One region of the Paenibacillus sp. F411 genome, then DNA from elsewhere that is predicted to be linked to it. Evidence: riboswitches for the same ligand, from Rfam matches in the RefSeq annotation. Region 1 holds a riboswitch; the other holds the start of a gene.
The links. A riboswitch is a leader RNA that binds a small molecule or an ion and turns the genes downstream of it on or off. The one in region 1 is predicted to bind cobalamin.
Positions count from the first base shown of each region.

Region 2: linked by a shared signal. The riboswitch ahead of JJQ72_RS05575 (ABC transporter substrate-binding protein) and the one ahead of metE (5-methyltetrahydropteroyltriglutamate--homocysteine S-methyltransferase) in region 1 are both predicted to bind cobalamin.

Region 1 covers NZ_JAGFIP010000007.1:102,366-108,844, reverse strand. Annotated here, with positions in the region: gene JJQ72_RS09600 (DUF58 domain-containing protein) at 1-413, opposite strand, end outside; gene JJQ72_RS09595 (AAA family ATPase) at 424-1,377, opposite strand; gene JJQ72_RS09590 (antibiotic biosynthesis monooxygenase family protein) at 1,519-1,869, opposite strand; gene JJQ72_RS09585 (hypothetical protein) at 2,002-2,304, shown strand; gene metE (5-methyltetrahydropteroyltriglutamate--homocysteine S-methyltransferase) at 2,301-4,598, opposite strand; cobalamin riboswitch at 4,749-4,952, opposite strand; gene JJQ72_RS09575 (NAD(P)/FAD-dependent oxidoreductase) at 5,093-6,001, opposite strand; gene JJQ72_RS09570 (hypothetical protein) at 6,255-6,479, shown strand, end outside.
Region 2 covers NZ_JAGFIP010000004.1:11,379-17,857, forward strand. Annotated here, with positions in the region: gene JJQ72_RS05550 (MBL fold metallo-hydrolase) at 1-634, shown strand, start outside; gene JJQ72_RS05555 (Cof-type HAD-IIB family hydrolase) at 781-1,587, opposite strand; gene JJQ72_RS05560 (metal-dependent hydrolase) at 1,797-2,504, shown strand; gene lplA (lipoate--protein ligase) at 2,621-3,622, opposite strand; gene JJQ72_RS05570 (lamin tail domain-containing protein) at 3,828-4,556, shown strand; cobalamin riboswitch at 4,632-4,838, shown strand; gene JJQ72_RS05575 (ABC transporter substrate-binding protein) at 5,088-6,110, shown strand; gene JJQ72_RS05580 (FecCD family ABC transporter permease) at 6,107-6,479, shown strand, end outside.

The DNA of each region.
Region 1 (6,479 bases):
CTGACCACCTTGGACATACCGATCAAATCTCCAGCCGTCATGGATACGGTGCCCAGTACATAGACTCCGCGCTGCCGGGCTATCACCTGATGTCGTCTAATGATTCGAGTCCAGGGCATCAGGCTGAAAAAGCTTTTGTGATTTTGATGATACTCCCCTTCACTGACATCCAGATTGGGCTGTCCCTTGAAATACAGTCCGCTCCTGAATTGTGATTCTACTCGCAGCCAGGGAACAGGCAGCGCTTTCTTGTTTTCGATTCTTTCGATCAGCTCCACAGTATCCCCTACATAGCAGGTGGTCACCTGAAAAACACGGGAATACTGAAGCCGGGATAACGCAAATCTGCGGAATAAATAAGCCTGCAGCAGCAGAAGCAAAGCGGCAATGAACAGAACCCAGTAAGCTCCCATAGCTCTGCTCCTATAGGGCTTCCGGATCTTCTGTAGGCACCGGGACCTCCTGCAGAATGCGGGAAATCACTTCTGATGCCGAGGAGCTGGATCGGCTCAGATATGTCCCTTTTAGTACGAGACGATGTGCCCATACCGGAATAGCCAGTGCCTTCACATCATCCGGAATGACGTAGCCCCGGCCTCCTAGAATTGCCTGCACCTGAGCTGCTTTTAGCAGGGCTTGACAGCCGCGTGGGCTAATGCCGATCACAACCGCCTCATCCCCTCTCGTTCGTTCGGCCAGCTGCGTGATATACTCTAGCATCGGATCGCTGACATGCACACCCTGTGCCGTTTCCCTGGCATCGATCAGCTGCTTCACCGTAACGACGGCTTGCAGCTCCTGAAGCGGCTTCCCTTCTATAAAGCGCCTTAGGATCTGGATGCTCTCGTCCGTCTCAGGATATCCCATCGAAAGCTGAAACAGAAAACGATCCAGCTGCGCCTCAGGCAATGGGAAGGTGCCTTGCTGCTCCAGTGGATTCTGGGTGGCAATGACCATAAAGGGCTCCTCCAGCGTATGCGTAATGCCATCAATCGTAATCTGCCGCTCCTCCATGCATTCCAGCAGGCTTGATTGTGTTCTGGGTGATGCACGGTTGATTTCATCGCCCAGTAAAATATTCGTAAATAACGGTCCCGGACGGAACACAAACTCCGAGGACTTGGGATTAAAGTACGAAATGCCGCTTACGTCCGAGGGCAGCAGATCCGGTGTAAACTGGACTCTTTTAAACTCGCATTCCACCGATTTTGCCAAAGCTTTAGCCAGCATCGTTTTACCGGTGCCCGGCACATCCTGCAGTAGAACGTGACCGGACGTAACCAGAGCGATGAACAGCTTATCAATCAGGTCATCCTTGCCCACGATGACGCTGGAAACGTTTGAGCGGATGGATTCCGCCAGTGATTGTATATCCATATGATGAATGATGATGCACCCCTTCTAGTGAAGTCGTTCTCCCCTCATTCGCCATGGGGTTACTGCAATCCTTTCTCTCACGAAAAAAAGCTCCTCTGTAAAGAGGAGCCGCAGGACAAGCCTGTTGATGTGCAGCATGGGCTATGTCGATGGAGGCGGAGCTTCCTGAAGCAAGGATTGCTCCAGCTGAGCTCTGCTTTCGACACGAATATCAATGTAGCAGGACTGTGCAGGATTCACTTTGAAAAAAGGCTGCAGGGCCTTCAGCCAATCACCCAGCTCCTGAGAGCGATGGAGGCCGTCAGCATAATTCTGAATAGATCCCAAACGAAGCATAATCATATATTCATGCTCGTTCTCCACACACTTGTACAGCTCATGACCCATGTAGCCGCGCATCCCGGCAATATGCTCAAACATGGAGCGAACCGCGCTTTCAAAATCATTGTGATTTTCCGGGCTGACGTGCAGCACCAGCTTTTGCAGCAGCATTGACGTTCCCCCCTTATCTGCCATAGACCTGTTATCTAGTCTCGGTTCGTCAGCAGGTCCAGCAACTTGTACGGTTCTATATATATGCTGGTATAATGGGGAAATATACAGCTTGCAAAGGATGATACACACATGGCCTTCGGCATTACGAGACAAGAATTAAGAGCTTGGCAGCAGCAGACCGCAGCCGGAGTCATATCCTTCCTGACCCATTACTGGTATGATCCCAGGTTTCCGCAGTTCACTACGGTGACAAAGGTCGGCTGCAGTGACCTGAACCGGCTTGCAGAGTGGTGCCTCGCACATGACCTGGATCCGGCGTATATCCACCGAAGAATGCCCTATCCGCATTTTGATCTGATCGGACCCAGGCAGAGAGAGATTCTTCGGCAGGCCGGACAAGAGGATCAGCTGCACCGCTTTAAGCTGGACTAGCTCAGGACGGCTGCGCTTTTTTTACGGTAGATTTGTGCGGCCTTCACCATATTTTCCAACGACGCCACGGTCTCCGCAAGTCCTCTCGTCTTCAGTCCGCAGTCTGGATTAATCCAGAACAGCTTATGGTCGAGAACAGATAACGCCCGGTCCATCATGGATACCATTTCTTCCACGGATGGCACCCGCGGGCTGTGAATATCATACATGCCGAGTCCGATCCCGAGATCATACGTATGCTCTTCAAAATGAGAGATCAGCTCGCCATGGGAACGTGAGGTTTCAATCGAGATGACATCCGCATCCAGAGCCCGGATGGAATCAATAATATCGTGAAATTCGCAGTAGCACATATGAGTATGAATTTGAGTCGTATCACTCACGGTGGAGGTGGACAGCTTGAAGGCCAGAACAGCCTCCTCCAGATAGTGCTGGTGACGGCTCTTTTTCAAAGGAAGACCTTCTCGGAGCGCCGGCTCATCAACCTGAATCATTTCAATCCCTGCCTGCTCCAAGGCTTCAACCTCTTGACGCAGTGCAAATGCAATCTGGAATGCCGTCTCCTCACGGGGAATATCGTTGCGCACAAAGGACCAGTTCAGAATGGTCAGCGGACCGGTAAGCATGCCTTTGACGGGCTTCGTGGTCAGAGATTGAGCATACACGGTTTCTTCCGTCGTCATCGGCTTCAGAAATTCCACATCGCCATAAATGACCGGAGGCTTCACGCAGCGCGAGCCATAGGATTGCACCCAGCCGCCGGAGGTAAAGGCAAACCCGCCCAGCTTCTCTCCGAAAAACTCAACCATATCTGTACGCTCAAATTCGCCGTGCACCAGCACATCGAGCCCGATGTCCTCCTGGATCTTGATCCACTTGGCAATCTCCTCCTGAATGAACGTCTGGTACCGCTCTTGAGACCATTCACCCTTTCTCCAGCTTTGACGCGCTTTACGAACCTCCGTTGTTTGCGGGAAGCTGCCAATGGTCGTCGTTGGAAGCAAGGGGAGCTGCCATTTCTCCTGCTGCTTGTCAAAACGAATCTCAAACGGCGAAGTACGGCTGGACGGCTCCTCATGCCGGTTCGCGACAAGCTGCTGCACATGGGTCTTCTGGCGATGCAGTGATTGATTCAAGGTCTTCACGGCCGCTTCAGCGATATCAATCTCTTGCTGCAGGGCTTCTCTTCCTTGCTGCAACGCCTGCTTTAGAATCCTAATTTCGTCCAGCTTCTCCTCTGCGAACGCAAGGGCGTCCAGAAGAACAGGCTCCAGCTTGCTTTCCCCTTTTGTGCTCACTGGCACGTGGAGCAGGCTGCTCGACGGCTGAATCAAGACACGGTCCAGAGCCACCTGCTTGGCAATGGTCTCCAGAAGATTCAGCTCGCTATTGAGATCCGCTCTCCAGATACCCCGTCCGTCAATGATCCCCGCTCCCAGCACCTTGTCTTGCGGAAAGCCATGCTGCTCCAGCGCGCGGATATTGTCTGCTTTGCCATAAACAAAATCCAGGCCGATGCCGTCAACTGGAAGCTGAGTCACCGCAGGATAATACTCCAACGCATCAAAATACGTTTGCAGCATCAGCTTCAGCTGTGGAGCAGCCGAGCGCAGCTCGCTATAAATTCGGTTCAAGCTGGCCAGATCCTCTTCCGGCAGCGTCGTCACCAGGGCCGGCTCATCCAGCTGAACCCATTGCACGCCGGCAGCCTGCAGCTCTGCGAGCACTTGAGCGTACAGTGGAAGAATCCCATCCAGAACCTGCTGACGCTGCTCCGGCTGATACCCCTTGGACAGCTGGACAAAAGTATAAGGCCCGAGAAGCACCGGTCTGCCTTCAATGCCAAGCTCCTGCTTCGCTTCCAGATACGCCTCCAGCGGACGGTTGTGAACCAGCACCGGCTGCTTCTCTCCGAGTTCCGGCACAATATAGTGATAATTGGTATTAAACCACTTCGTCATTTCACAGGCTGTGGCATTATCGCTGCCCCGAGCCATCGCGAAGTAATGCTTCAGGGACGGCTTATCGCCCAGGCTGTCAAAGCGCTGTGGAATGAGTCCGAACATAAACGACACATCCAGCACATGATCGTACATGGAGAAATCATTGACCGGAATCCAGTCAATCCCTTTCTCCTGCTGCAGTTTCAGATGCTTCAGGCGAATAGACTTCATCGTTTGCAGAAACTCCTGCTCCTCCAGCTTTCCGGCCCAGAATGCCTCCAATGCTTTCTTCCACTCTCGGTTCTCTCCGATTCTTGGATACCCCAAGCTTGCACTTTGTACGTTTGTCATAGTTTCCCCTCCCCAAATATTAACCCAATGTAACTGCTTTGTGTAAAAAAAAACAAGAAAAGGGCATCCTCACCTAAAGACATAGGTAAAGATGCCCGCCTGAAATGAAAGCTGCGTGCTTCTTACACCTCCCTATCTCCCGTAGGTATTGCAGTGTTTTCGAAACAGGCAGGTCTCCTGGCTCTCGGGATCATCGCAATCTGGCCGTCTTCCCAATCGACAAGGATGCCGATCAGTGACTTTAATGGCCAGGCTGCTTCTCCGTTACAGTGGCGGGACCGCGCCGGATTTACACCGGTCTTCCCTTTTAAGCAAAAGAGTACTCTCTTTCGCACCTGTTTCTCTCATATAAAGTTGTAGAGTTCAATTATAGCGGGCTACAATTTAGAACATCATAATACACATCCAAGAAAATGGCAATCTATTTTTTACTTTTCCGATGTTATTTATCGGATTTAATAGTTTTATAGGCTTTTTTCTTGAAAACGTACCTTTTACGAAGAGGCTTTGAGCTTCTTCAGCGCTTTGTGAATCCATATGGCAGAGATAACCCCGTCTCCCATCGCAGCTGTAGCCAGCTCGGAATGTACGGCGAGATCCCCGGCAGCCCATACATGCTCAGCTGTCGTCATTTTGGTGCGGGGGTCTGTGATGACATGGCGGTTATGCGCCAGCTCTGCCCCGAGCTGCTTCGCAAGTCCGGAATGCACCTGATTGCCGCCAAAAGAGACGAAGCCGCGCTCGGCCTCTATCATTTCTCCCGATTGGAGCTGAACCCCCTTCAGGCTCCCCTGCTCCTGCAGGATTTTTGCAGCAGGCTGCTCCATATATTGTATGCCGTAAGCTTCCATGGACGAGAGCAATTCCTGATCTACCGGAGTCTGCTCGTGATTGATATAGATCAGGTCCTTCGTCCGCTCCCGCAGCAAGAGTGTCATGCCCGCCCCGGATGAGCCGGAGCCCAGCACAACCGTTCTCCGGTCCTGAATCTCGTAGCCATCACAGTCTGGACACACATAGACACTCTCTCCCAGCGTTGGATACAGGCCCTCGATTTCCGGAATACGGTCACTCAAGCCGGTCGCTAGCAGCAGCGTTCTGGCTTCATACCGTGAACCCTGCGCTCCCTTCAAGATAAAGCCGTCTGACGTAGATTGAGCGGATTCAATAGAGTCCTCCGCGAACGCTACCCCGAAGGATTTCGCCTGCTGACGTCCCCGCCGGCGCAGCTCTTCACCGGAAATCCCCTCAGTCCAGCCCAATATATTGTTATATTTCTTACAGAGCGTCGAACGGCCCTGTCCCTGATCAATGACCAAAACGTCATAATCCACATATCTCCCTAACTGAATTGCAGCCTGGAGGCCTGCGATTCCGCCACCAACAATGATGCAGTCCTTCATCTCTGATCTCCATCTCCTTCGCTACTTTTTACCTAATACATTAAACCAAAAGAAGATGTTTTACTCCGGACACCATAGATCGTCGGTAAAGCGCCAAAAACCGCCCCTGTCAATATGAGGGCAGTGTCGTTTGGGACCCTCAAAGACAAGGAGCGGTTTCAATAGCTCATAGCAGATTGCTGCAGAGCCTCTGAATAATATGCCGGATACCGGCTATACTTTCTACAACTCTGCTTAATACAGGAGGTACATGATGAAAAAGATTCCAGACACATCCTCCCATTACGATGTCGATCTTTCTACTGTGGAATCCCAGCGCAATGATACGGTGGCTGAAGAGTTTCCAGATGGTCCTTATGGATCTTCACTTGAGGCTTCCATGGGTAAAAGTACGCCTTGGCGTGAGGAGCAGCGGCCGCCGAACCGTTTTGATTATGAGAACCGGGAGCTGCACGAAAACGATCCTCGGGACTTCCCA
Region 2 (6,479 bases), on a different contig from region 1:
CCTGATCGACTGCGGCCCCGACTGGCGTGTGATGATGGAGCGGCTGGACATCCGTCAGGTCCAGGACGTGCTGGTGACGCATGCCCATTTCGATCATATTGCCGGACTGCCGGAGTGGGCGGATGCCTGCCGGTGGCTGGGACACAAGGGAAGACTGCATGCTCCCCGGGAGGTTCTGGACGTTATTCAAAGTCAGTATCCCTGGCTGTCCAACCACCTGAGCATGATTCAAACAGACGACGGCTGCACTCTGGCGGGCTGGAGCATCCAGGGCTGGAGGGTAAATCACGGGAAGAATGGCTATTCCTATGCATATCGGCTGGAAAAAGACGGCTATGCATGGGTATATAACTCGGACTCCATCCATCTGAAGAAGCAGGAGAAGAAGCCTCTCCACGGACTGGATCTGCTGGTGCTCGGGACAAGCTTTGTCCAGGAAAGGGCAGAGCGAAGCACCCGCTCGGTCTATGATATGGAGGAGGCTGCCGTGCTGCTGGAAGAGGTGTCTCCCAAGCAAGCGATTTATACCCATATGTCCCATGACGTAGATGTCACCTGTCTGCCGGCGCTTCCGGCCGGTGTGCTGCTGGCACATACCGGCATGGAGGTCGCATTAGGCAAGGCTGAGGGGTAAACCATCATGCCATAAATGTATGCAGCGCCATAGTATTGTGCCAAGCGTGATGCCCAAAGGCTTCTCCCCGCAGCACAGCTCCAAAAGCCCCGTTCGGCAATGGCTGCCGCGGGGCTTCTTGGCTGTGGTCTATCTGTGAGTCAGGATCAGTCTTGATTCAAGACAAATTGCTCGATGACCTGCTTGACGCCATCCTCATTGTTGCTGGCTGTTACATAGTCTGCGATATCCTTCAAAGGCTGAATAGCATTGCCCATAGCAACCCCTAGTCCAGCGCATTCCAGCATTTCATGGTCATTCCAGGAATCGCCGATGGCAATGGTCTCCTCCAGCTTGCAGCCGAAGTGGTCTGCCAGGAATGTTAACGCATGGCCCTTGGTGCCCTCTTTATGCATGAACTCCAGGAAGTGAGGCTTTGATTTCGTAATATGCATCTGGTCGCCGACCAGCTCCTGAAAGATCGGGATCAGCTCATCCAAATAGTCTGGCTCGTCAATAATGAGCATTTTGGGTGTCGGCTGATTAATCATCTTGGCAAAGTCAGGCTCTACGTAATAAGGAGTCTTGTTCAAGGCGCAGTAGTCAATAAGCTTCTGATTCTCCTCCCGGGCATAGAGCTTGTCATCAATATAAGTCTGCAGATGCAGATCATGCTCCAGGCAATAGTCAAACAGCTTGCGGGCCGCGTCCATCGGAACGAATCGCTCATACAGCACCTTTTCATCTAGCAGGTTCTTAATCAGCGCACCCTGGTATGTAATGATGGGAACATTTAGCCCGGTTTGGCGGGCAATCTTTTGTGCGGAGGCATAAGCCCGTCCGGTGGCCAGAGTCACGACAACATCCTTGGCTACAGCCTGCTCCAAAGCCTGCTGAACTCCGGGGGTGACCTCCTTCTCATCATTAATCAGTGTATCGTCAATATCAATAGCTATTAATTTATACTGCGTCATTATGATTGCTCCTCTCTTGATCTGGCAATGTGTACTCCTATCCACGTAGTATTCTCTAAGCACACAATTTGATCAAATTGTATCCCATTCTCTTACGCAGGACAAGGGTAGACAAATAGGCGCGCCGATTGCTATACTAATGAAATCGAACGTATATTCTCATATATGCTGTACGAAAGACTGCACGGTAAGGAAAGGAATTTATAGCTATGATGGGAAGAGCCCACTTGGTCATCAGCACCGGAGTCACCCTCTCTGTAATGGGGCTGGCCGGTATTCCCGTCACGCTCCCCGCGGCGGCGGTAGCCGTGGTGAGCTCACTGCTGCCGGATATTGATGAACCGAATTCGATCCTGGTCCGCACGGCCATCCCTACAGGGCTGCTCCGTGTGCTGCAGCTGGCGCTGATTGCCGGAGCGGCGTTTATTTATTTTTACGGAGCTGCCTTCTCTCCCTGGAATTTGGCGCTGGGAGGCCTGATTGCGGTCGTATCCTTTTTACCGGGCCGGACGCTTCGCCATATTGTCATGTTTATGATCGGATTGGGGCTGGTGCAATTTGGTCAGTTCTTCAACCCGTGGAACCTGATTGCCGGCTGTGTGCTGATGATCAGCTCACTAGTCTCGCACCGGGGACTGACACATAGCCTGTACGCTGTTGCAGGCTGGGGAGCATTGCTGTATTTTGCAGCTCAGAATGCGGAGCATGGAACGAGCCTCTGGGTCGCCGGCGCCTTGTCCTATGCCCTGCATCTGGCCGCAGATACCCTGACGAATCGGGGGATTCGCCCCCTGCCGCCGCTGAAGCTAAGGCTGAAGCTGAAGCTGATGAGTACAGGAACGAAATGGGGCAATATGGTGGAGAATATATGCATGATTCTGACCTTTGTCCTGTTATGGTATGTATTCATCGCTTAATCTGCCCTTCAGCATGCTGCAATCCGTGCCCACATGGGTACTAAAGACATAATAGGCTGCCTCACGGAATGTTGGTTCCGGGGCAGCCTATTATAGTCTCTTGCAGGATCTATCTGTTATTCCTCCAGAAAGATCAGCCCAATCAGGTCTTCCTGAGCGAGGTTCCCGAAGTAGTGCTTGACGTTAAAGGGAGAGAGGGCTTCTCTGATTTGATTCTCCTCATACCGTTTGCCCCGGAGTGCATCCTCGATGTCTGCAACATCCCCGACACCAAAGAAATCGCCGTAAATCTTGATCTCCGCAATATGTCCGTCTTTAATATTCATCCGAATGTCAATGATGCCTACGGGAAACTTGCGGGCATGCTTCACATTAGACTCTGGCGACTGTCCGTAATTCCAGTCCCAGCTCTGATACCGTTCCCTGGAGATCTGATGGATCATGTCCCAGTCCTTCTCCTGCAGCACATATTGCGGAACCTGGTCCGGCTCCATGCCGAAGATCGAGCGCAGCAGTTCTGCCCGGAATTGCTCAATGGTCATATCCGTTCCAAGCAGTTCTTTAATGTTGGCTACACGGCTGCGGACCGACTTGGTGCTCTTGGATTTGAACTTTTCCGGATTGGCATTCAGGGAGGCCTGTACGTCATCCAGGTTCAAGTCATACATCAAGGTGCCGTGGCTGAACATACGGCCGCGCGTGGAGAACTGGGCGTTGCCAGAAATTTTCTTCTCCCCGACCTGCAGATCGTTGCGGCCGCTAAGCTCGGCAGGAACGCCCATTTTTTGCAGAAAATCAATGACCGGCTGTGTGAACTTCAAAAAGTTGTGGAAAGATTGTCCGTCATCCCTCGTAATAAAGCTGAAGTTCAGATTGCCCAGATCATGGTAGACTGCTCCGCCGCCGGACAGACGCCGTACGACCTGAATCCGGTGATCGCGGATGTATTCCTGGTTAATCTCTTCAATCGTATTCTGATGCTTGCCGATAATGATAGATGGCTGGTTGATGTAAAACAGAAGATAGCTGTCGTCCATAGGAAGATGCTTCAGCGCATATTCCTCAATCGCCAGATTGATGGCGGGATCATGGATTCCTTGATTATCAATAAACAGCATAGGTTACGCCTCCGCTTATTCAGTCTTGTCCAGGTTCTATTGTAAACGAAGACCCGCTTCAAGGGCAAAGCCATACGAGAGAGGGATCCAGAACGCCATGCCTTTCCTGTCAAAAGCTTCATACAGATCGCCATCAGAATTAACACACACCTCATGTTCGTCCTGTTAACTGGTAGAAACGAAAGGATGACAGGAGGCGACGTATTTGCTGGACAGAAAAATAGGAGCGCGCACACTTGGACTTCTCAGTGTATTGGGCCTCCTCCTGTTTCAGGGTGCTTTGCGGGCAGCGGAAGCGGAGCCCCACCTTCCGCGGGAGCTTACCGCAAGCTCTGTTACAGCCATGCCGGTATATATTACGGAGGTATATCCCGATGACCGCTCTCACCATGGTGTGATTGAAGGCGCGGGCGGGGCTGATTTATTTGAATTCGTGGAGATTGTGAACATGTCGGAGGAAGCGGTTGATTTCAATGAGCGGTATGCTCTTTATTATGTGTTCGGGGCATACTCAACAGAGCTGTCTGTTAGAAGCGGCGAAGACTTCGACGCCAAGGTGATCCTTCCGGCGCAAAGTACAGCCGTGCTGTGGGTGAAGCGTTCTAGCTCCGGCATTACGGGAGCAGCTTCAAGGCTGACGAAATCAGATTTCAGGGCTTATCATCAGCTGGAGGCACAGGTGCCTGTATTTCAGCTGGAGGGGCAGGATGGCCTTCATCATGCAGATCGCGGGCTGGTCCTGACTGCCCGGGGAGACAGCACGGTGGTTAGTGAGGTGTTTTATGGGGCAGGGGATGTGCAGAGAGGAGGAAGCATCCATGTCAAGCCCCCGCATAAGGGGAACCGCATGCTGCTTCTGGAACAGCGTTCTGCGCCCTCTCCGGGAGCGCTGCTGCCGGAGCAGCAACTCTTTCCAGGCAGTGCCCCCGAGTAGATAATGGTTGTAAGGCTTGTCCAGATGTCCTATAATTCACAACAGAGAACAAGCTTGTATATCAAACCAGATAATCCATACACATACATGCGAGGTCCCGGGCTTAACCTTTAAATCGTTAGCCTCGGGTGAAAAGGGAAGCCGGTGGAATTCCGGCACGGTCCCGCCACTGTAAAGCAGGAGACTCCCCCACGATGCCACTGGCTGTAGCACTAGGCTCGGGAAGGCGGGGGAGAAGCACCACCTGCAAGTCAGGAGACCTGCCTTGCGTGATGATCTGACGGTCCTTCGAGGAGAGGATTACGTTTGGAGCTGCCGTGCATGCAGTGGAACAGATCCTGGCTGTGAAGTAACAGCAGGAGGTGTTTCGCCCGGCTTTATGCCGGTGTACCGATCCAATAACGTAACCCCTGATTCTTTAACGAGGAGTCAGGGGTTTTTTGCGGTCCAAATCCGAAACGCCAGATGAATGATGTTAAAGTGGAGCAAGCTGTATATCTCGAAATTATACAAATAAGGGGAGAGAAACCAATGAACAAGATGTTAAAGTTCGGATCCACGCTCTTGATGACGATGATGCTGGCTATGATGCTGGCGGCGTGCACAAGCCCGGCCGAAGAGAACGAGACACAGCCGGCGCAGCAAGAGCAGTCACAGGGAAGTGAAGCCAATAACGATGAGACCCAGAAGGAAGAGGGCAAAGACAGCGAAGCCGACAAGACCGTCTATCCGTTAACGGTGAAGGATGCGACCGGGACCGAAATGACATTCGAAGCGGCACCGGCGAAGGTAGTTTCCTTGTCTCCGTCTGAAACCGAGAAGCTGTTTGCGCTCGGCCTTGATGAGCAGATCGTTGGTGTGTCCGAGGTGGACGATTACCCGGAGGCGGCGAAGTCCAAGCCCAAGATGGGCGGATATGAGATGGATGTAGAGGCGATTGTGGCATCTGGAGCAGATGTAGTGTTCACGGCTGCCATGAATGAGGATAATATCAACAAGCTTCGTGATCTGGATGTCAAGCTGTTCGTCAATGATCCCAAGACCATTGCTGAAGTGATGGACAATATCGCGCTGGTCGGAGAGATTACAGACCGTAAGGCCCAAGCCAAGGAAATTACCGATCAGATGCAGCAGGAGCTGGACATGGTGAAGAACGCGGTAAAAGACGTGAAGGAAGAAGACAAGAAGACCGTGTATGTTGAATTTTCACCGGGCTGGACAGTAGGCAGCGGAACTTACCTGGATGAAATGCTGAAGCTGAGCAATGCCATCAATGCGGCGGGCGAGGCAGAAGGCTGGTTTGAGGTAAGTGAAGAGAACATTATTGCTGCGAATCCTGATGTCATTCTATATTCCGCAAATGTCATGGATGAGAACAACCAGTCTTTAGATCAGCTCATTCAATCTCGCAGCGGCTGGGATCAAATCCAGGCCATTCAGGACGGACAGCTGTTCAAGCTGGACGACAATCTGATTAGCCGCCCGGGACCTCGTGTTACGCAGGGCCTGATTGAAGTAGCTAAGGCGATCTATCCGGATTTGATGACTCCGTGAATTCCAAGCTGGCAGGCTATACGATAGCGGGACTGCTGCTTCTGGTGCTGACCCTTGTGGTCAGCCTGGGTATCGGCTCCGTTCATCTGCCTGCCGGGCAGATCGGAGCCATGCTGCTTCAGCGGGTTCCCGGTCTGGCAGAGCGGTTTCCGACAGCCTGGGAGTCCTCGGCGGAACAAATTATTATGAAGGTGCGTCTACCCCGTATACTGCTCGGCATGCTGGTGGGTGCATCCCTGGCAACGGCAGGGGCGGCCTTTCAAGGAGTGCTGCGTAATCCGCTTGCGGACCCGTTTACACTGGGCGTGGCCTCCGGCTCGTCACTGGGCGCAGCGCTGCTTATTTTTTACGGTATGCAGTATTCCTTTG